3 regions of the Geodermatophilus sp. URMC 61 genome follow, and region 1 is predicted to be linked to each of the others. Evidence: riboswitches for the same ligand, from Rfam matches in the RefSeq annotation. Region 1 holds a riboswitch; each other region holds the start of a gene.
What was found. A riboswitch is a leader RNA that binds a small molecule or an ion and turns the genes downstream of it on or off. The one in region 1 is predicted to bind cyclic di-AMP.
Positions count from the first base shown of each region.

Region 1 (7,287 bases):
GCGTCCTCGTAGCGCTCCTGGGCGGCCAGCCGCTCCACCCGCGCCAGCAGCGGCGCCAGCAACGGGCGCGGGTCGGCGGCCACCGCGGTGCGGAGGACGGCGGCGATCTCGCCGTACTCCTCGACGGACTGGGCGCCGGTGCACGGTGCGCCGCAGCGGCCCATGCCGGCCAGTGCGCAGGCGGTGCCGAGCACCCGCACCGAGAGCCGGCCGGTGCACTGGCGCAGCGGCAGCGACTCGTGGACGGCGGCCACCGCGGCGTCGGCCGCGCGCCGGTCGGGGAAGGGGCCGAGGAACACCCTGGCGTCCGGGCGCACCCGGCGCACCACCGACAGCCGCGGGAAGGGCTCCTCGGTGAGCCGCACCCACAGCGCCCGCTCGGGGAACCGCGAGCGACGGTTGTAGCGCGGTTTGTGCTCGGCGATCAGCCGCAGCTCGCGGACGGCGGCCTCGAGGTCGTGCGCGCATGGGATCGCGTCGACCCGCTGCGCCAGCGCCACCATCTCGGTCATCCGGCTGCGCTGCTCGCCGGCGGTGAAGTAGCTGCGCACCCGGCTGCGCAGGTCGGTCGACGTGCCGACGTACAGGGGCTCGTCGCGGGGACCGCGGAAGAGGTAGACGCCCGGGCCGTGCGGCACGCCGTCGGCCAGGTGCCGCTTGCGCAGCCGCTCCGGGTCGACCTGCCGGGTGAGGCCGGTCAGCTCCTCCAGGCTGGTGATGCCCAGCGGGCCCAGGCGCTCGAACAGCCCGTGCAGGACGTCGACGGTGGCGCGGGCGTCGGCCAGCGCCCGGTGGCAGGGCTCGGTGCTGGTGCGGAAGTAGGGCGCGAGGGTGGCCAGCTTGCAGTTGGGGACCTCGTCGCGGGTGAGCAGACGGCGGGCGAGGACGGCGGTGTCGACCGAGGCCGCGGCCGGCCAGGGGATGCCGCTCTCCGCGCAGGCGGCCCGGAGGAAGCCGAGGTCGAACGGCGCGTTGTGGGCGACCAGCACCGCGCCGCGGGCGAACTCGAGGAAGTGCGGCAGGACGGCGCCGATGCGCGGGGCCGCGGCGACCATCGTCGAGGTGATCCCGGTGAGCACGCTGATGTAGGGCGGGATCTCGCAACCGGGGTCGACGAGGGTCTGGAACTCGCCGAGCACCTCCCCGCCGCGCACCTTGACCGCCCCGATCTCGGTGATCGCGCTGTCCTTCGGCGAGCCACCGGTGGTCTCCAGGTCGACCACGACGAAGGTGACCTCCGCCAGCGGGGTGCCGAGCTCGTCGATCGTGGCCTGCTCGTAGCGGGGCAGGCCGGCGGCGGCGCGGGCCGCCGTCCCGGCGAGGCGAGCGGGGGAGAGCGACACCGGCCGGGCGGGGGAGGAGCGCACGGGGCGGACGGTAGGTCGGGGTGGTGACAGTCCCGGGGACGCGCGCCGGGCAACGGGGAGGGTGGGGGAGGACGTCGCCCGTCCGGGGGGGGAGCGGTGCGCCGTCCCCTGGCGCGCCCGCGCGGCCCCCTACACCATCTCGTCGAGGACCGCTGCGGTCCCGATTCGCAGAGGTGGTCCGTGTACTCGCTCTCCCGGTGGCGCCCCGGCCGCCGCGCGGTGGCGTCCCTGTCCGCAGGCGTCGTCGCGCTCGCCGCCGTGCTGTCGTCGGCGACCCCCGCGGTGGCCGACCCGACGGGCCGGGCCGGCGCGACCGCCAGCCTCCTGGACAGCCCCGAGCTCGACGATCTGCAGCGACGCGCCGACGAGGTGCAGGCCGACCTGCAGGAGCGGCAGTCCCGGGTCGTCGCGGCTCGGGAGGCCCTCACCGCCGCCGAGGCGGCCGCGGCGCAGGCGGAGGCCGACATCGTCGCGGCGGACGCCGAGCTCGCTCGGGCCCGGGCCGAGGTGGCCCGGCACGCCTCGGCGGTGTACCGGGACGCGGGTGAGGTCACGCCGCTGTCCGTGCTGCTGTCCGGTGGTGGTCCCGGGGACGTCGTCGCCGCGGGGGGCCTGCTCGACGCCGCCGAGCGGCACGCGGCCGCGGTGGTCGCCGCCGCGGAGCGTCGACGGCAGGAGGCCGCGGCGCGGCGGGCGGAGGCGGAGAGGACACGGGAGGCCGCCCGTGCCCGAGCGGCGCAGCTCGCCACCGAGACCGCTGAGCTGGAGGCGGCCGCGGCCGCGGCGAGCCGGGACCTGGAGGTCGCCGTCGCCGCCGTCGACCGGCAGCTGGGCCGGCAGCGGGAGGAGCAGCGGGCGTCCGGCCGGCAGGCGGCGGCCGACTGGCGCAGGCACCTCGACCAGCTGGCCGCGGCCGGCATCGTCCCGCCGCCGGCCGCGGCGCTGCGCGACCCGGCGGCAGGCCTGCCCGACGGGCTGGCGCCGGTGCCGGCGTCCGACGGCGGCGCGCAGGCGGGGGCGGCCGCGTTGCCCGGCGCGTCGGATCCGCTGGTCGTCCCGTCCGCCGAGGCGGTCGGCGCGGTCAGCGCCGCGGTGGACGCTCTGGAGCTGCCCTACGTCCCGGGGGCGGCGGGGCCGGACGCGTGGGCCTGCGGATCGCTGGTGCACGCCGTCTACGCCTCGGTGGGGATCGACCTCCCCGATGACCAGGCGGGGCTCTTCTCGGTGACCACGCCGGTCGACCCGGCCGACGTCCTCCCGGGGGACCTGGTGTTCCTCGGCGCCGGCCGCTCCGGTCTGGGCAACGTGGGCATCGCGCTCGACCGGCGGACCGTGCTGGCGGCCGACGCCCGCGCCGGTGCCGTGGTGGTCGGCCGCCCGGCGGCCGACCGGGTGCTGGGTGTCGCGCGGCCGAGCCTCGGGCCGCGCACGGCCGTCCGGGCGCCCGGACCGTCCGGCGGGGCGCTGCCGGTGGGGTGCGGCGCCGTGCGGTACCCGCCCGAGACGTCCGGGGGGTCGGCGTGGGGCGGCTTCCCGAACGGGTTGATCCCGCCCAGCGCGATGTGTCCGCTGGAGGTCGCCGGCCACCTGCTGCGCTGCGACGCGGCGGCGGCCCACCGGGGGATGAGCAGTGCCTTCGCCGATGCCTTCGGGACGCCGTTGTGCACCACCGACTCCTACCGGACCTACGCCGCTCAGGTGCGGCTGTACGGGGAGAAGCCGGAGCTGGCCGCGGTGCCCGGCACCAGCAACCACGGCTGGGGCCTCGCGGTCGACCTGTGCGGGGGCGTCGAGCGGTTCGGGACGGCGCAGTACGCCTGGATGGTCGCCAACGCCGGTCGCTTCGGCTTCGTCCACCCGCGGTGGGCCGACCCCGGCAACGGCCGCGAGGAACCCTGGCACTGGGAGTACGTCGGCGCCTGAGCCGGAACTGTCGGTGCCCGCTCCTAGCGTCCTGCCCGGATCGACCGGGGCCGCGGACGGCCTCCTGCGACGAGGGTCGGCGAGCAGAGGAGTGGACCGTGCACATCGACTGCGACACCTGCACCGCCCGCGGCACCGGCTGCGGCGACTGCGTCGTCACCGTCCTGCTGGGGGCGCCGCCGGGCTGGCAGAGCACCGACCCGACGGTGGTGCCGATGACCGGCCGGCGGGACGGCCAGCTGTCCGCCGAGGACGTCGTCGTGCTGCCGCCGGGGGTGGTCGTGGAGTTCGACGAGGTGGAGCGGCGCGCCGTGCGGGTGCTGGCCGACGCCGGGCTGGTGCCGCCGCTGCGGCACGAGCACGCCACGCGTCCGGCCCCGGCACGACGGGCCGCGCCGCAGCGGCGGGCCGGCGGTCAGGGGTCGCAGCGGCGCACCGGGTGAGCGGGGCGCGCCCGTCTCCGTGCGAGCCGGGTCCGACGGACGGCGTGTCGCCGACCAGCAGGAACACCGATCCCACAGTCCCCGGCACCCCCGATCGTCACTTCTTCAACAACCCCCGTACGGTGAGCCGGTCCGGCCGGGTGGTCGTCACCTGCAGACGGGTGACCTCGGCCGGTCACCGCCGAATCGCCCGAGGCGCCACACCGGCGCCGAGGGGGAACCGGGGACCCACCGCAGCACTGGGGTGAGTTCTCCCGCGCGCCGGTCCGCCGGGGCGCAGAGATAGGGCGCCTTCTTCCCAGCCCGAACCCGTCAGCTAACTCGGTAGGCGGTCGCTGAGGAAGAAACGGAGAGCCGCCGACCGTGGCGACCCCCCGCCCTGCCCAGAGGCATGCCGTCGATCAGTTCCACCCCGACCTCCCGGTCGCGTTCCGCCGCCCGACCCTGTCCCGCGGCATCGCCCGCGGACTGGTCCTGGGAGCCACCGCCACCCTCGCCCTCACACTGCTGCCGGGCACCGCCGTCGCGGAGCCGGAGGACGCCACGAGCGCCGCACAGGCCGCGCAGCTGGTCGCCCGGGCCGCGCACGAACTCGAGGTCCTGACCGAGCAGGTCAACGAGGCCCGCGAGACGCTGGCGCAGCAGCAGGACGCCGTCCGGAGCGCCGGCCAGGCAGTCGCCGCCGCCCAGACGCAGCTCGACGCGCTCGACGGCCGGATCCGCCAGGTCGCCCGCACCGCCTTCACCGCCGGCGACGGCATGCCGGAGCTGGACCTGCTGATGACCAGCGGGTCGGCCGAGGAGTTCGTCTCGCAGCTGGCCACCCTCGACGCCATCGCCGGCCACACCGACGACGTGCTCGGTGCGGTCGCCGCGTCCGCCGCCGCGGCCGAACGGGCCCGCGCCGACGCCGACGCCGCGCAGGCCGCCGCCCAGCGCACGCTCGACGACGTCACCGCCCGCCAGGCGCAGCTCGAGGCGGACACCGCCGACTACCAGGCGCAGTACGACGCGCTGTCGGCACCGCAGCAGCAGGAGGTCGTGGCCGCGCACGCCGGCCGGTCGGTCCCCGCCGCGCCGGCCGCCGCGGCCGGCGGCGCCGCGCAGATCGCCGTCGACACCGCCCTGGCGCAGGTGGGGGACCCGTACGTGTGGGGCGCCGGCGGGCCGAATGCCTTCGACTGCTCGGGGCTGACCCAGTACGCCTACGCCGCGGCCGGCATCAGCCTGCCGCACTCGTCGCGGATGCAGGCGGCGATGGGTTCCGCGGTCTCCCGGTCCGAGCTGCAGCCGGGCGACCTGATCTTCTACCACAGCCCCGTCAGCCACGTGGCGATGTACATCGGCAACGGCCAGATGGTGCACGCCTCGACCTCGGGTCAGCCGGTGAAGGTCGTGAGCGTCGACTCGATGGGCGGCATCACCGGGATGCGCCGGGTCGCCTGAAGGACCCCGTCCTCCTCACCGCTCGCAGGCTCGTGGCGAGCCTCGGGACGGGGCCGGGGACGGGGCCGCGGCGAGCTTCTGGACGGGGCCGGCCCGGGGCGGGGCCAGGATCGAGCCGCTGCCCGTGTCCCGGTCGGGAGTCCCTCCGGGCACCCGTGACCGGCCCACCGCCGCCGAGTGCCGTCCCCGACCGCCGCGGACCCGACCATAGGATCGGCGCGTGAGCGGGGCGGGCGGGACGAGCGCCCGCCGGGTCGCGCTCCTGGTCGCCGGTGTCCTCGGCGCCGCGCTCGTCGTCGTCCTCGTGACGGTCCCGCCGTGGACGCTGCTGCCCGAGCCACCGGGTGGGCGTACTCCCGTCGACCCCTCGTCGGTCCTGCCGCCGGACCTCCTCGCCCGGGCCGAGGCCTTCGCCAGGGCGCTGCGCCCGGCCTCGCTGACCTCCCTGCTCCTCGGCCTGGTCGTCTCCGCCGTCCTGGGGCTGACCCCGCTGGGGGCACGGCTGGTGCGGGCCGTGGCGCGACCGCTCGGCGGCGGGCGGGTCGCCCAGGTGCTGCTCGGCACGGCGGCCGTGGTGGTCCTCGGCCGGCTGGCCACGCTGCCGGTGTCGGCGTACGCGGAGGTGGTCCGCCACCGGTACGGCATCTCGACCCGCAGTTGGGGGTTGTGGCTGCGCGACGTCGCGGTCTCGACCGCCATCAGCGCCGTCCTCACCGCCCTCGCGCTGGCCGCCTTCCTCTGGCTGGTCCGGCGCGCGCCGCGCACGTGGTGGGCGTGGGCCGCGGCGGTGGCGGCCGGCTTCGTCGTCGTCGGGTCGTTCCTCTACCCGGTGGTCATCGAGCCGGCGTTCAACCGCTTCGAGTCACTGCCCCCGAGTGCGCTGCGCAGCGAGCTGCTCGACCTGGCGGAGGAGAACGGCACCCCGGTGCAGGACGTGCTCGTCTCCGATGCCTCCCGGCGGACCACGGCGCTCAACGCCTACGTCTCCGGCTTCGGGTCGACCCGCCGCATCGTCCTCTACGACACGACCCTCGAGCAGCTGTCCGACGCCGAGGTCGAGTCGATCGTCGCGCACGAGCTCGGCCACGTCGTCCACGGCGACGTGCTCACCGGCACCCTGGTCGGGGCGCTGGGGGCGGCGGCCGCGGTGGCGCTGTCGGGCTGGCTGCTGTCGTGGACGCCGCTGCTGCGCCGCGCGGGCGCGCAGTCGCCCGCCGACCCGGCCGTCGTCCCCCTGGTCCTGCTGCTGCTGTCGGTGGGCGGGCTGCTGAGCACCCCGGTGCAGAACCTGGTGTCGCGGCAGGTCGAGGCGCGCGCCGACCTGCGCGCGCTCGACCTCACCGGGGACGCCGGGGCGTTCACCGCGATGCAGCGCGAGCTCGCCGCCACCAACCTCAACGACCCCGACCCGCCCGCGGCCTGGCAGTGGTTCTTCGGTTCGCACCCGACCGGCGCGCAGCGGATCGCCTTCGCCGAGGACTGGCAGCGGCTGGAGGACGCCGGGTGAGGACGCTGGTCGTCACCAACGACTTCCCTCCGCGCCAGGGGGGCATCCAGACCTTCGTCGCCGCACTGTTGGCCCGCCGCCCACCGGAGTCCCTGGTCGTGCTCGCCTCCCGCTCACCCGGGTGGGAGGCCCACGACGCCGCGCTGCCCTACGAGGTGGTCCGCCACCCGACCGGGATGCTGCTGCCCACGCCCGCCGTGGCCCGCGCGGCGGCCGAGCTGGCCCGCCGGCACGGCTGCGACACCGCCTTCTTCGGCGCCGCGGCCCCGCTGGGGCTGCTCGCCCCGGCGCTGCGGGAGGCCGGGGTGCGCCACCTGGTCGGCGCCACGCACGGCCACGAGACCGGCTGGGTGGCGCTGCCCGGCGCGCGGCAGCTGATGCGGCGGATCGCCGCCGGCCTCGACCTGCTGACCTACATCAGCGACTACACGCGCGACCGGCTGGCACCGGCGCTGTGCGGGGTCACCCGGATGGCGCAGCTCTCGCCGGGGGTGGACGTCGACCGCTTCGCCCCGGACGCCGACGGGGCGGCGGTGCGGGCGCGGTACGGGCTGGGCGGCGCGCCGGTCGTCACCTGCGTCTCACGGCTGGTGCCGCGCAA
Region 1 is NZ_JBRFHZ010000002.1:803,193-810,479, forward strand. Features, by position in the region: gene ACU610_RS03805 (DEDD exonuclease domain-containing protein) at 1-1,367, opposite strand, end outside; gene ACU610_RS03810 (D-alanyl-D-alanine carboxypeptidase family protein) at 1,548-3,290, shown strand; gene ACU610_RS03815 (hypothetical protein) at 3,389-3,733, shown strand; cyclic di-AMP (ydaO/yuaA leader) riboswitch at 3,931-4,080, shown strand; gene ACU610_RS03820 (NlpC/P60 family protein) at 4,097-5,179, shown strand; gene ACU610_RS03825 (M48 family metallopeptidase) at 5,400-6,686, shown strand; gene ACU610_RS03830 (glycosyltransferase family 4 protein) at 6,683-7,287, shown strand, end outside.

Region 2 (7,287 bases), 1.6 Mb from region 1:
GCACGCCTTCCTGCCTGGCATCCAGCCCGGGCAGCGCTACGGCTACCGCGTGCACGGCCCCTACGACCCGTCCCAGGGCCTGCGCTGCAACCCCAACAAGCTGCTGCTCGACCCCTACGCGAAGGCGATCGACGGCCCGATCGACTGGGACCCTTCGGTCTTCGGCTACGACTTCGACAGCGGTGAGCGCAACGACGACGACTCGGCCGCGCACATGCCGAAGTCCGTCGTCGTCAACCCGTACTTCGACTGGGGTGTGGACCGACCGCCGAGGACGCCGTACCACAAGTCGGTCATCTACGAGGCCCATGTCAAGGGCCTGACGATGACCCACCCCGACGTCCCGGAGGAGCTGCGCGGCACCTACGCCGCCATCGCGCACCCGGCCGTCATCTCCTACCTGCAGGAGCTCGGCGTGACCGCCATCGAGCTCATGCCGGTGCACCAGTTCGTGCAGGACGACACGCTCCAGCAGAAGGGCCTGCGCAACTACTGGGGCTACAACACGATCGGGTTCTTCGCGCCGCACAACGAGTACGCGAGCAACACCGACAACGGCATGCAGGTGCAGGAGTTCAAGGGGATGGTCCGCACCCTGCACGAGGCGGGCATCGAGGTCATCCTCGACGTGGTCTACAACCACACCGCCGAGGGCAACCACCTCGGCCCCACGCTGTCGTTCAAGGGCATCGACAACCGGGCCTACTACCGGCTGGTCGAGGACGACCCGCAGTACTACATGGACTACACGGGCACCGGGAACTCGCTCAACGCCCGCACCCCGCAGGCGCTGCAGCTGATCATGGACTCGCTGCGGTACTGGATCACCGAGATGCACGTCGACGGCTTCCGCTTCGACCTGGCCTCCACGCTGGCCCGCGAGCTGCACGCCGTCGACCGGCTGTCGGCCTTCTTCGACCTGGTGCACCAGGACCCGGTGGTCAGCCAGGTCAAGCTCATCGCCGAGCCGTGGGACGTCGGTGAGGGCGGCTACCAGGTCGGCAACTTCCCGGCCCTGTGGACCGAGTGGAACGGCAAGTACCGCGACACCGTCCGGGACTTCTGGCGCGGCGAGCCCTCCACGATCGGCGAGTTCGCCAGCCGGCTCACCGGCTCGGCCGACCTCTACCAGCACTCCGGCCGGCGCCCGGTGGCGAGCATCAACTTCGTCACCGCGCACGACGGGTTCACCCTCAACGACCTGGTCTCCTACAACGAGAAGCACAACGAGGCCAACGGCGAGGGCAACAACGACGGCGAGAGCCACAACCGCAGCTGGAACTGCGGCGTCGAGGGCCCGACCGTCGACAAGAAGGTCCTCCACCTGCGCGCCCGGCAGCGGCGCAACTTCCTGGCCACGCTGATGCTCAGCCAGGGCGTCCCGATGCTGCTGCACGGTGACGAGCTGGGCCGCACCCAGCAGGGCAACAACAACGGCTACTGCCAGGACTCCCCGCTGACCTGGATCCACTGGGACGAGGTCGACGAGGGGTTGCAGGAGTTCACCAAGGCGGTGACCCGGTTGCGCCGCGAGCACCCGACGTTCCGCCGCCGCCGGTTCTTCCACGGCCGCCCGGTGCGCCGGGGCGAGGGCGACCCGGTGCAGGACGTCGCCTGGCTCACTCCGTCCGGCGACCTGATGACCGAGGACGACTGGGACGCCGGCTACGCCAGGACGATCGGCATGTACCTCAACGGGCACGGCATCCGGGAGACCGACGAGCGCGGGGAGTACGTGGTCGACGACCACTTCTACCTGGCCTTCAACGCCCACCACGAGCCGATCGAGTTCACCCTGCCGTCGGAGGAGTACGCCGTGGCCGCGTGGACCGTGGTGCTCGACACCGCGGAGATGGGTGAGGTCGAGCCGCGGGAGCTCAAGGCCGGCGAGACGGTGACGGTGCAGGACCGCTCGATGGTCGTGCTCAGCGCCCCCCGCCGCTCGTGAGCGAGCCGATGGACGGCGCGGCCCGCCGCCGCGCCGTCCCCACCGGGACCTACCGGCTGCAGGTCACCGCCGACTTCACGCTGGACGACGCCGCGTCGCTGGCCGGGTACCTCGCCGACCTGGGCGTGAGCCACGCCTACGCCTCACCGCTGCTGCGGTCGGCGTCGGGCAGCACGCACGGCTACGACACCGTCGACCACGCGCACATCGACGAGTCGCGCGGCGGTCGGCCCGGCTTCGACCGGCTGGTCGCCGCGCTGCACGAGCACGGCCTCGGGCTGGTGCTGGACCTGGTGCCCAACCACATGGGCATCGCCGACCCGGCCGAGGCGCCCTGGTGGTGGGACGTGCTGAAGCACGGGCGGGACAGCGCGCACGCGGCCGCCTTCGACGTCGACTGGGACTTCGGCGGCGGCCGGGTGCGCATCCCGGTGCTCGGGTCGGCGGACGACGTCGAGAAGCTCGAGGTCGTCGAGGGGGCGGGTGGGGAGGACGCTGCCCCGGAGCTGCACTACTACGACAACCGCTTCCCCGTCGCGCCGGGCACCGAGCACGGGACGCCGCAGGAGGTGCACGACCGGCAGCACTACGAGCTGGTCGACTGGCGGCGCGCCGACCGCGACCTCAACTACCGCCGGTTCTTCGCGATCAACACCCTCGCCGGGCTGCGCACGGAGGACCCGGCGGTCTTCGAGACGACGCACCGGCTCGTCCTGCGGCTGGTCGAGGAGGGCGCGGTCGACGGGCTGCGCATCGACCACCCCGACGGCCTGGCCGACCCCAAGGGCTACCTCGACCGGCTGGCCGAGGCCTCCGGCGGCCGGTGGACCGTGGTGGAGAAGATCCTCGAGCCCGGGGAGGACCTGCCGGAGTCGTGGCGGACCGCCGGGACGACGGGCTACGACGCCCTCGCCGAGGTCGACGACGTGCTGGTCGACCCGGCCGGCGAGGCGGTGCTCAGCGCGCTGGACACCGAGCTCACCGGCGCCCCGGTCGACTACGCGCAGCTGGTGCACGACTGCAAGCGCGAGGTGACCGACGGGATCCTCGGCTCGGAGGTGGCCCGGCTGGTGCGGGTGATCGGCGAGCTGCCCGGCATCGACCGGGAGCAGCAGACCGAGGCGCTGGCCGAGCTGCTGGCCAGCTTCCCGGTCTACCGCACCTACCTCCCCGACGGCCGCGAGCACCTCGACGCCACCGTGGCCGCGGTGCGGGAGCGCCGTCCCGACCTCTCCGCCGCGCTGGACGCGCTGCACCCGGTGCTCTCCCAGGCCGGGACCGAGGCGGCGACCCGCTTCGAGCAGACCAGCGGTCCGGTCATGGCCAAGGGGGTCGAGGACAGCGCCTACTACCGGTGGGCGCGGTTCGTGATGCTCAACGAGGTCGGCGGGGACCCGGCGCGGTTCGGCAGCACGGTGCAGGAGTTCCACGAGGCGCAGCAGCGCCGACTGGAGCGCAAGCCCCAGTCGATGACCACGCTGTCGACCCACGACACCAAGCGCAGCGAGGACACCCGAGCCCGGCTGGCCGTGCTCGCCGAGCTCGGGGCCGAGTGGGCCGACCTGGTCCGCGGGCTGCTGACCCGGCACCCGCTGCCCGACCGCCCGCTGGCGCACCTGGTGTGGCAGAACCTGGTCGGCGCCTGGCCGCTGTCGCGCGAGCGGGCGCACGGCTACGCGGAGAAGGCGGCCCGCGAGGCGGGGACGTCGACGACGTGGACCGACGTCGACGAGGAGTTCGAGACCGCTCTGCACGAGATGGTCGACGCGGCCTTCGACGACGAGCGGACCAGCTCCGAGATCGAGCGGTTCGTCGCCCGCATCGCGCCGTTCGGCCGGTCCAACTCGCTGGCGCAGAAGCTGCTGCAGCTGACGATGCCCGGCGTCCCGGACGTCTACCAGGGCACCGAGCTGTGGGACCTCTCGCTGGTCGACCCGGACAACCGCCGTCCGGTCGACCACGACCTGCGGCGGAGGCTGCTGGCCCGGCTGGACGCCGGCGAGGTCCCCACGGTCGACGAGACCGGCGCGGCCAAGCTGCTCGTCGTCTCCCGCGTGCTGCGCGCCCGCCGGGAGCACCCGGAGTGGTTCACCGGGTACGAGCCGGTGACGGCGACCGGGGTCGCCTCCGACCACGTGGTCGCCTTCGACCGGGGCGGTGTGGTGCCCGTGGCGACCCGGCTGCCCGTGGGCCTGTCGATCACCGGGTGGGGCGACACCGCGCTGCAGCTGCCGACCGGGGCCTGGCGGGACCTGCTCACCGGCGGGCGGTTCGTCTCCGACGCCGACGGGCTGCCGGTGGCCGGGCTGCTCGACCGGCTCCCGGTCGCGCTCCTGGTCCGCGACTGAAGCGGTAGCAGGACCCCTGCCCCCACCATCTCGCAGGCTCGCCCCAGGTCCCGTCCCGAGGCTCGCCGCGAGCTCGTGAGCGGTGAGGAGGACGGGGTCCTCGTGCCTGCAGGGGTCCAGGGCCGGGGCGCGGGGCCGAGGTGAGACGGACCTCACGTCCCCGCGTGGGCACGTGCCCACGCGGGGACGTGACCAGGTGATCCGCCCGGTCCCGGCGCCGACGGCCGGCCGTGTCACCCGAGTTGCCCGTGGGGCACGGGGTGTGCCGCCGTGACCTGACCGTTACCTTGTCCGGGCACCCCCATCCGGAACCGGGTGCCGGAGCCGATCCGCCGAACCCCGTCCGTCGGCCGCCGTACCTCCTGCACAGCCAGGACGGGGGTGGGGGACCCATCTCGGTGCCCGGCCGGTCCGGCCGGGCACCTCGGGGTGAAGCCGTGTGCGCACGGCCGGGGCACCGATCGCTCCGAACCCGACAGCTCACCTCGCAGGCGGCGGATCGGGAGTCCCCCATGCGTTCGTCCTCTCCTGCCCGCACGTCCGCACGCGCCCTGCGCCGTGGTGCCGTGGTGCTCGGCGGTGCCGCCGCCGTCTCCCTCGGCGTCCTGGCCGCCCCGGCCTCGGCGGCCGCCCCCAACAACTGGGACGCCGTCGCCCAGTGCGAGTCCGGCGGCAACTGGGCCATCAACACCGGCAACGGCTACTACGGCGGCCTGCAGTTCAGCGCGAGCACCTGGGCCGCGTTCGGTGGCCACCAGTACGCGTCCAACGCCCACCTGGCCACCAAGGCGCAGCAGATCGCCGTCGCCGAGCGCACGCTCGACGCCCAGGGCCCGGGCGCCTGGCCGACCTGCGGCAAGGGTCTCAACCCCTCCGCTCCCGAGGCCGGCGCGGCTCCCATCGCCGCTGCCCCGGTGGCCGCGCCGGCCCCGGCAGCGGCCGGCGGGGGTACCTACACCGTCCAGGCCGGTGACACGCTGGGCACGATCGCCCAGCAGCAGGGCGTCGCCGGTGGCTGGCAGGCGCTGTACGCCGCCAACGACGACCAGCTCAGCGACCCGAACCGGATCTCGGCCGGTCAGGTGCTGCAGCTGCCGTGAGGCGGACCGGCGGCCGGGGAGGCACTCCCCCGGCCGCCGGGAGCCCGGGCCCCTCGGCTCCGTCCCGGGTCCCGCCGGCCCCCTGCCGGCACGAGGACCCCGTCCTCCTCACCGCTCACGAGCTCGCGGCGAGCCTCCGGACGGGGCCTGACCCGAGCCTGCGAGCGGTGGGGGTCGGGGGTCCTTCCACGAGGGGTGGGGAGGACGGGGTCCTCGAGGAGTGGCGCGCGGCACGCGGGAAAGACGTGGTTGGCGGCCGTCCGCGCGGGCATGACCCCTCGGACCACCCACGACTCCCCTGGAGGCCCCTGCATGTCCGCTGCCGTCGAGTTCGCCGTCTGGGCGCCGGTCCCGGAACGGGTCCGGCTGCAGGTCGACGGGTCGGTGCACGACATGCGCCGGGAGGACGGCGGCTGGTGGCGGGCCGAGGTCGAGGCCGGCCCGGAGGCCGACTACGGCTTCCTGCTGGGCGACGACGACACCCCCCGCCCGGATCCGCGCTCGCGCCGCCAGCCCGAGGGTGTGCACGGGCCGTCCCGCCGCTACGACCCGTCCTCGTACGCGTGGGGCGACCGCGCCTGGACCGGCCGCCCGCTGGCCGGTGGCGTGGTCTACGAGATGCACGTCGGCACGTTCACCCCCGAGGGCACGCTGGACGCCGCCACCGGCAAGCTCGACCACCTGGTCGACCTCGGCGTCGACTTCGTCGAGCTGCTGCCGGTCAACGGCTTCGACGGCACGCACAACTGGGGCTACGACGGCGTCCTCTGGTACACGGTGCAGGAGAGCTACGGCGGTCCCGCGGCCTACCAGCGCTTCGTCGACGCCTGCCACCAGCGCGGCCTCGGCGTCATCCAGGACGTCGTCTACAACCACCTCGGCCCGTCCGGGAACTACCTGCCGCTGTTCATGCCGATCTTCAGCGAGGGCGGCGCCAACACCTGGGGGAGCTCGGTCAACCTCTCCGGCCCGGACTCCGACGAGGTGCGCCGCTACATCCTGGACAACGCGCTGATGTGGCTGCGGGACATGCACGTCGACGGGCTGCGGCTGGACGCCGTCCACGCGCTGGTCGACGAGCGGGCCACCCACGTGCTCGAGGAGATGGCGCAGGAGGTCGACCGGCTCTCGGTGGCGCTCGGCCGGCCGCTGACGCTCATCGCCGAGAGCGACCTCAACGACCCGCGGATGGTGACCCCGCGGGTGGCCAACGGCACGGGCATCTCCGCGCAGTGGAGCGACGACTTCCACCACGCGCTGCACTCGGTGCTGACCGGTGAGGGCCAGGGCTACTACGGGGACTTCGCCGCCGCCGGGCTCGCCGGGCTGGCCAAGACGCTGACCGGCGCGTACTTCCACGACGGTGCCTGGTCGAGCTTCCGCCGCCGGCACCACGGCCGGCCGGTCGACACCGCGCTGCTGCCCGGCTGGAAGTTCCTCGGCTACCTGCAGGACCACGACCAGATCGGCAACCGCGCCGTCGGCGACCGCGTCTCGGCGTCCCTCTCCCCCGGCCTGCTCGCCGTCGGCGCGACGCTGGTGCTCACCAGCCCGTTCACCCCGATGCTCTTCATGGGCGAGGAGTGGGGCGCCTCGACGCCGTGGCAGTTCTTCACCAGCCACACGGACCCGGAGATCGGCCGGGCGACGGCCGAGGGCCGCAAGGGCGAGTTCGCCGAGCACGGCTGGGACGCCGACGAGGTGCCCGACCCGCAGGACCCGGAGACCTTCACCCGCTCGAAGCTGGACTGGGACGAGCCCGAGCGCGAGCCGCACCGCACGCTGCTCGCCGTGCACCGGACGCTGCTGGCGCTGCGGCACGAGCACCCCGACCTGGTCGACCCCGACCTGTCGCGGGTCGAGGTGGGCTGGGACGACGAGGACCGCTGGC
Region 2 is NZ_JBRFHZ010000002.1:2,379,891-2,387,177, forward strand. Features, by position in the region: gene glgX (glycogen debranching protein GlgX) at 1-1,948, shown strand, start outside; gene treY (malto-oligosyltrehalose synthase) at 1,945-4,296, shown strand; cyclic di-AMP (ydaO/yuaA leader) riboswitch at 4,638-4,805, shown strand; gene ACU610_RS10925 (transglycosylase family protein) at 4,809-5,396, shown strand; gene treZ (malto-oligosyltrehalose trehalohydrolase) at 5,709-7,287, shown strand, end outside.
Region 2: another riboswitch for cyclic di-AMP. It lies ahead of ACU610_RS10925 (transglycosylase family protein); the one in region 1 lies ahead of ACU610_RS03820 (NlpC/P60 family protein).

Region 3 (7,287 bases), 540 kb from region 1:
GCGGCCCGTGAGGCGGCGCGCGCGGCCGCGGACCGGTGGCGCGTGCCCATGTCGAGCTCCCCGGGGCGACCCGGTGCGGGTGTCCGTCGGAGGAGCCGGCGCTTCCCGTCCCCGGGACGGCCGGCCCGCCCCGGTCTCCTCCGCGGGACGCGGCGAGCGGCGGCACGAGGATGAGGAGCGGTGCGGATCAGCCCGCCTGGCGCAGGCCGATGAGGTTGCCGTCGCCGTCCCGGGCCAGGGCGACGAGGAGGCCGCCGCCGACGTCGGTGGGCTCCTGCACCGTCTCGGCGCCGGCCGCCAGGAGGGCGGCGAGGCTCGTCGCGACGTCGTCCACGTGCCAGTAGGCGACCGGGCCGGACTGCCCGTGCCGGTGGCCGTGCGGGTCCAGGCCGATCGCCTGACCGTCGGCGTCGAACTGGGCGTAGTACGGCGCGTCCACCACCGGCTCGGTACCGAGCAGCGCACCGAACAGCGCCTTGGCGCGGGCCAGGTCGTCCACGGGGTAGATGACGGTGCGGATCCCGGTCGTCATGGTGTGCTCCTCGGATGGTGGGGTTCGTCTGCCACCTCTCTGACACGCGCCGACCGAGGGATGTGACGACGTGAGCGCAGCCGACGTCCTCGCGGGGCGGTTCGAGGAGCACCGCGACCGGCTGACCGCCGTGGCCCACCGCCTGCTCGGCTCGCGCGCCGAGGCCGAGGACGCCGTCCAGGAGGCCTGGCTGCGGGTCAGCCGGGCCGGCAGCGCCGACGTGGAGAACCTCGGCGGCTGGCTGACGACCGTCGTGGCCCGCGTGGCGCTCAACCAGCTGCGTGCTCGGGCCAGCCGGCGCGAGGACCCCCTCGACGACGCGCCGCCGAGCCGTCTGCACGCCGTCGCCGACCCCGCCGAGGAGGCGGTGCTCGCCGACTCCGTCGGGCTGGCGCTGCTCGTCGTCCTCGACCAGCTCGCGCCCGCCGAGCGGCTGGCCTTCGTGCTGCACGACCTGTTCGACGTGCCCTTCGACGAGATCGCGCCGATCGTCGACCGCTCCCCTGCCGCTGCTCGGCAGCTGGCCAGCCGGGCCCGGCGCCGGGTGCGCGGAGCCGAGCCGCCCGATGCCACCCAGCGGCGCCGCGAGGTGGTCGCGGCCTTCCTCGACGCGTCGCGCAACGGCGACTTCTCCGCCCTGCTCCAGCTCCTCCACCCCGAGGCGGTGCTGCGGTCCGACGCCGTCGCCACCCGGATGGGCGCCGACGCCGAGGTCTCCGGGGCGACCGCGGTCGCCCGGTTCTTCTCCGGCCGGGCGCGGGCCGCGCGGCTCGTGCTCGTCGACGGCACGCCCGGAGCGGTGTGGTCACTGAGGGGGACGCCGCAGGTGGTCTTCGCCTTCACGGTCGAGGACGGCGTCGTGACCGCGATCGACCTGCTCGCCGACCCGGCGACCCTGGCGGATCTGGACCTGCAGCCCCTCGGGCAGCGGTAGCCGTCCACCCCGGATCACGCCGGGCGGCCCCGGATCGCCGTCGTCATGACACCGGTCAGCGCCGTCGACGCCGGTGGCGTCGCCAGCCCGGCGGCCACCGGGGCCGCCGGACCAGCCGAGGAGCTCCTGCGTGCCGTGGCCGATGAACGGACCACCGCGTCGATCGTCCGGACCGTTCCACAACCCCGCGGTGTGGTGCGGGGACATCACTGCGTGCAGTACCCCCTCTCGGCCAGCCCGTCCAGGATCATCGGCAGGGCTGCGGGGGTGTTCTGCCCCGTGGCGTCGTGCAGGAGGACGATGCTCCCCGGCCGCACCTGCTGCAGCACGCGGTCCCGGATCGTCGTCGCCGGCGGATCCGCCCAGTCGCGGGGGTCGACGGTCCACAGCACCATCGAGTCCAGGCCGACCTCCCGGGCCGCCGCCTGTACGAGGTCGTTGGTGGCGCCGTACGGCGGGCGCCACTCGCCGGGGACGCTCCCCGTCGCCTGCTCGATGGCCTCGTTGGTGCGCCGCAGCTGGGATGCCACCTGCGCCCGGTCGAGCGTGGTGAGCTCCGGGTGGCTCCACGAGTGGTTCCCGATCCGGTGCCCCTCCTTGCTGGCGCGGCGCACGATGTCGGGTCGGGCAGCGGTCATCTGACCGGTGACGAAGAACGTCGCCTCCGCTCCCCGGTCCGCGAGCGTGTCCAGGATGTCGGGTGTGGCGGTCCGGTGGGGCCCGTCGTCGAAGGTGAGCCGCACGTAGCCGGCCGCGCACTGCGGTGCCGACGCCGCCTGAGCCGGGACGGCCTGCAGCACCAGCAGGAGGGCCCCCGTCACCGACGCCGTCCAGCGCTGCAGGGTCGGGCTCACCGGGCGTGTCGGTGTGCGATCCCGACCCACCCTGCGGCCGCTGCGCATGCTCGGCTGCGGCCCGGCGGACCCGCATCGACGCGGGTAGAGGGAGTCCTGCGACCGGGCATCGGACGACGTTGCGGGAGTGCGGCTGGGCTCACCGCGCCGACGGGAACGTCGGGGTGTGTCCGCCGTGGGCGGGCACACCGATCCCGAGGGCGTACTCCCGCAACGCGTCTCAGGTTCAGGCACGGTCACGTGCCTCCGGTGACCTGGGCTCAGCTGAGTCGGCTGACCGCAGCCCGGGCCGCGGGCAGGTGGTTCCGGTACGAGCCGTTGGTGTAGGCCGCCCAGGACCTGAAGTTGGCGCCCTTGGCGGAGATCCGATACGCGGCGTTGGCGTTGCACTGTGCGTCGAAGGCGCAGCTCCTGGAGACCGAGGGGTGCCAGCAGCTGTTGATCTGCCAGAGACCACGGTCCACCGAGCCGTTCGGACAGCCCTTGGTCGGGCCGTTGGCGTTCTGCGCGTTCGGCCGACAGGACGACTCCCCCATGCCGACCGCGACCGCGGTGACGAGCCGATCGCCGCTGAAGCCGGCCCGCGAAGCGACCTGCGCGCACAGGTCTGCTGGTGCACGGGCCGAGGTGTCAGGGGCTGCCATCGCCGGAGCCGGTACTGCGAGGGCGATGAGCGCCAGGCTCACCACGATGCCCAGACGGATGGGGCGCCCCGCCTGGACGGAATCGGGCATGCCGAGGACAGATCTGTGCATGAGATCCTCCGAGCGCGCCTGCGGGATGAGCTGTCGGGTTCGGGCGGGAGGACTGCCCGGCCGTGGCGGACACGGCTTCACCCCGAGGGCCGCTTACTGGGCCCGGAGGTCCTGCGATCTCCCGTTCCTGCCTCAGGTGTGTCGAGGTCGGTCCGGCCAGCGGCAGGATTCGGCGTGCTGCCGGACCGTCCCGCGGATGCGAGCGCCCTGACCGTAGAATGTGACTTAGGTCACAGCAAATGCAGCGTGCAGGGACGAGCAGGAGCCGCAGCGCCGTCACTCCTCCCCGGCCGTGCACTCACGGTCCGGAACTGCCCTGCGCCTCGTGCGGCCCGGTCGACGACAGGCGTGGGGACCGGACGGCACCGCCATCGACCGGTGGTGCAGGGGCCCACTGCTCGCGTCGAGTCGGCCCTGCGCACGTGTCGGTGACCCGGCCGACGGGCCGCGCACCGTGGTCCCCGTTCCGGCGCGGCGCGCTGGCATCCTCCGGACGTCGCCAACGGACAGGAGACCGACATGACCAGCGGTTTCACCTTCCCGAAGCCGGAGTTCGACATCGAGTCGACCGTCGAGCGCGCCATGGCGCTGATCAACCGGACCCTCCAGCCCTCCCTCGAGGAGGCCCAGAAGGTGGTCGACAAGGTCCGTGCGGGCAAGCCCCTGGTCGCGCCGGGAGACCTGGTCGGCCAGGTGACGCGCGGAAACCGGATCAGGGCGGCGCGAGCGGTCTCCTACTCCCTGCCGTCGATCCTGCCCGGTTACGGGACGGCGATCTCGGCAGCCGCGGTCCCGGTCGCGTTGAGGGAGGTCCTGAAGGAGGCGGTGAGTGCGGCCATCAAGGTCGGACTGCTCTACGACAGGGACCTCACCGACCCCGAACTGACCCGCATCGCCGTCCTCCTGGTCCTCACGGACGGAGCGGTCGGGCTCGACAAGACCGGGAGGATCCGCCCCGACGCGATCCTGGGACGCCACGCGTCGCTGTTGGGGCAGCCCGCTGCGCACGACGCCCTGGCGGCCCTGACGGCGGAGGAGCGGCAGGAGATCGCCGCCTCGCAGTCGGAGATTCTCCGGTCGTGGGCACTGGCGGTCGGACCGCCGCTCCTCGCCGGGCTGTTGCCCTTCGGCCTGGGTCCCATGGCCGCCGCGAACTACGTGCAGCACGTCCTGAAGGGGACGATCACGGCCGCCGTGAAGGTCTTCGGGCCCGCCGCACCCGGAACGGTGACCGTCGGAGAACTCCCCGAACGGGAGGTCCAGCGGGGCGATCCCGGATCCTGAGCCGGCACGTCGGCGCCGGACGGTGGTCGACACGGCGGTGGACACCACGACGAACCGCCACCGGGTCGATGTCCCCGAGGGGTGTCGGAGTCACTGGAGGCGGCTCCGGGGGAACGCCTACGGCCCGTGGCCCGACCTCGGGGCACGGTCGTGGCGCCGGCAGCGGGCGACACCGAGCCGTCGACGTCGCGGGACCGCCCGCCGGGTCGATCCGCACGGGCAGCGGGCGCGGTGCCCGTGCGGCGGGTGCACGAGTCGGAGGGGCTCAGTGCTCGGCGCTCGACCGGAGCGGGGCCCCGCCGAGTTCCCGCAGCGCGGAGACCGCCAGCACCCGGCTGGTGGGGTACAGCTCGATGTCTGCGTCGTCGGTGAGACCGTCGGCCACGGTCAGCCAGCCGGGCGGACCGAACCGCACGATCCGCACCGGCATCTCGCTCCGGGCCGTCGGGTCCTCGGGATCTCGCAGGACGACCCGGCCCTGGTACAGGTGCCGGTCGTTGACGGTCGTGATGTCCATGCGCGCAGCCTCCTCCGTGCGGCCCTCCCGGTCAGCGGATGGCCTTGGCCGCTCCGTCGGACGAGCCACCCTCGGCCGGGTCCCGAGCCGGCCCGCGCGCGTCCACGCGGGACGACGGTGCAGGACGCGCACCGACGAGGTGGCTCAGGTGGTGGGCTGTCCCGGGCTGCCCGCGTCCTCACGCAGCTGCTCGGGCCGCAGACGCCGCTCGACCAGGTCGATGGCCACGTCGTCGGCCGTCCGGCCGGCCGCGTAGGCGTACCCGCGCAGGACCGCCAGTGCGTCCGGAGCCGGCGCCTGCAGGGCGAGCATCAGCATGCCCACCGCCAGCCACAGCCGGCCCCGGCGCCGCGCATCGGGGGTGTCCGACCAGGCCGGCAGCTCGGTCGGCGTCCACACCGACCAGTCGGCGGCCAGGTCCAGGTGGTCGGAGACGAGCTCGGCGACGCACCGGGCCGCGAAGACGTCCACGGCGATCGCCCCATCGGCTGCGGCGAGGTAGAGGTCCATCCCGCCCAGGCCCTTCAGCCGTCCGGGCAGGGACAGGGCGAGGACGCTGCGCAGCGGCGTGTGGGTGACCAGCAGGTCGTGGAAGGCCGGCCACCGGCGGGCCAGGATCTCCTCGGTCGCGAACACCGGCAGCCCGGACTCGGCGGCGAACAGGCACGGCCCGCTGCCGGCGGTGAACTGCAGTCGCTCGGCGATGGCGACGACCTCGCTGCTGGCCGCCAGGGGTGTCCGCAGGCCCGGCTCCCCGTGGATGCTCAGCCCGACCCCTTCGACGGGGAGCACGGTGGCCGCGGCGTGCGCCAGGCGCACCGGCAGCAGGTCGGGATCGTCGGCGGCGGCACGAGTGTCGGCATCGAGCGTCTCGACGAATCGGGTGGCGGTGTCCACGACTGCCCCTTCGACGTCCGGGTGTGGCAGCGCAGCGACGATCGGTACGCAGCGGGCGCCTCTGCATGCCCCCGCCACCTGGCCGCAAACCCGAACCCGCCTCGTGTCGGGGCTGGCCGGGACTCGGCTCACGAGACGCACACCGGCGCGGTGGCCGGGTCCGCGGATCGCGCGCAGCGCAGCCGGCGCGTGTCAACGGGCACCGGACGACGCCCGCGGCGGCGTCGTCGCCGGGCGGCTCGCCGGCGAGCACCGCGCCGGGCGCTACGAGACGCGCGTCAACCAGTCGACCGGCGGTCGAGCGCGCCTGGCGGTGAAGGCCTGCACCTGCTCCGCGCTGAGGCCGCAGCCGCGCGGACAGTCGAACTCGGTGGGCCGCCCGTCCACCCAGCCGACAGCCGCCGGCCGTCGGCAGTTGGGGCAGTCCTCCCAGGTGACCCGCTCACTCGGTTCCACCACGTTGCCTCCCGATCCCAGCGAGCCGGCCAGGGACGGGAGGGGCCCTGCCGCGCGGTTCGAGGCAGGGACCCCTCGGATCGGGCGTTTTCTAGCCCCAGGCGCTGGCGGGAAACGCAGGGTTGACGGACGGCTTGTTCCGGATCAGCCTCGTTCTGGAGCACCTGGGTGCCGTGCGACCACGTCACCGTCCGCCGGGGCGAACCGAGCGTCGACGTGCGGCGTCCACCGGCTCGGGCCGAGGACCCTCACTGCGGCGGCGGCACGTCGGGCGGCACCCGGTTGGGGCCGGCCTGCGGCGGCCGGCGCCGGTCCTGGGGGTGCAGTCGGATCGCGATGAGGGCGACGTCGTCGCCGGGGTTGGTCGGCAGCATCCGGGCCAGCACCTCGTCGCACAGGTCGTCGAGGTCACGACCGGCCAGCTCACCGAGGACGGCCTGCAGCCGGTCCAGCCCGTGGTCGAGGTCCTCGTGCCGGTTCTCGACCAGCCCGTCGGTGTAGAGCAGGACCACGCTGTCCCACGGCAGCGTCACCTCCACCTCCCGGCGCGGAGCCCCGGGGCGGACCCCGAGCAGCAGGTCCGGGCGGTCACCGGCGAGGACGTGCACCTGGCCGTCCGGGGTGATCACCATCGGCGGCGGGTGGCCGGCGTTCGACCAGCGCAGTCGGGTCAGCCCGGCCGCCCGCTCCCCGTGGGTCTGCTCGAGGCGGGCGACGACGGCGGTGGCGAGGATCTGCGACTGGAGCGTCTGCATCACCTGGTCGACCTCGCGCAGCACGGCGGCCGGCCCGTCGTGGTCGCGGGCGGCGAGGGTCCGCACGATGGTGCGCGCCTGCCCCATCCGCGCGGCCGCCTGGGCGTCGTGACCGACGACGTCACCGATGACCAGGACCGCGGCCCCGGAGGGCTGCAGTAACGCGTCGTACCAGTCCCCGCCCACCTCGGCGGCCTGGGCGGCCGGCACGTACCGGACGACGATCTGCACGTGGTCGGGCTCCGGTGGTGGGGTCAGCAGTGACCGCTGGAAGCCCTCGGCCAGACCGCGCTGCTGCCGGTA
Region 3 is NZ_JBRFHZ010000002.1:1,343,540-1,350,826, reverse strand. Features, by position in the region: gene ACU610_RS06285 (hypothetical protein) at 1-174, shown strand, start outside; gene ACU610_RS06280 (VOC family protein) at 188-532, opposite strand; gene ACU610_RS06275 (sigma-70 family RNA polymerase sigma factor) at 603-1,466, shown strand; gene ACU610_RS06270 (polysaccharide deacetylase family protein) at 1,673-2,320, opposite strand; gene ACU610_RS06265 (hypothetical protein) at 2,581-3,054, opposite strand; cyclic di-AMP (ydaO/yuaA leader) riboswitch at 3,077-3,260, opposite strand; gene ACU610_RS06260 (hypothetical protein) at 3,595-4,359, shown strand; gene ACU610_RS06255 (hypothetical protein) at 4,625-4,876, opposite strand; gene ACU610_RS06250 (ANTAR domain-containing protein) at 5,021-5,773, opposite strand; gene ACU610_RS06245 (SpoIIE family protein phosphatase) at 6,478-7,287, opposite strand, start outside.
Region 3: another riboswitch for cyclic di-AMP. It lies ahead of ACU610_RS06265 (hypothetical protein); the one in region 1 lies ahead of ACU610_RS03820 (NlpC/P60 family protein).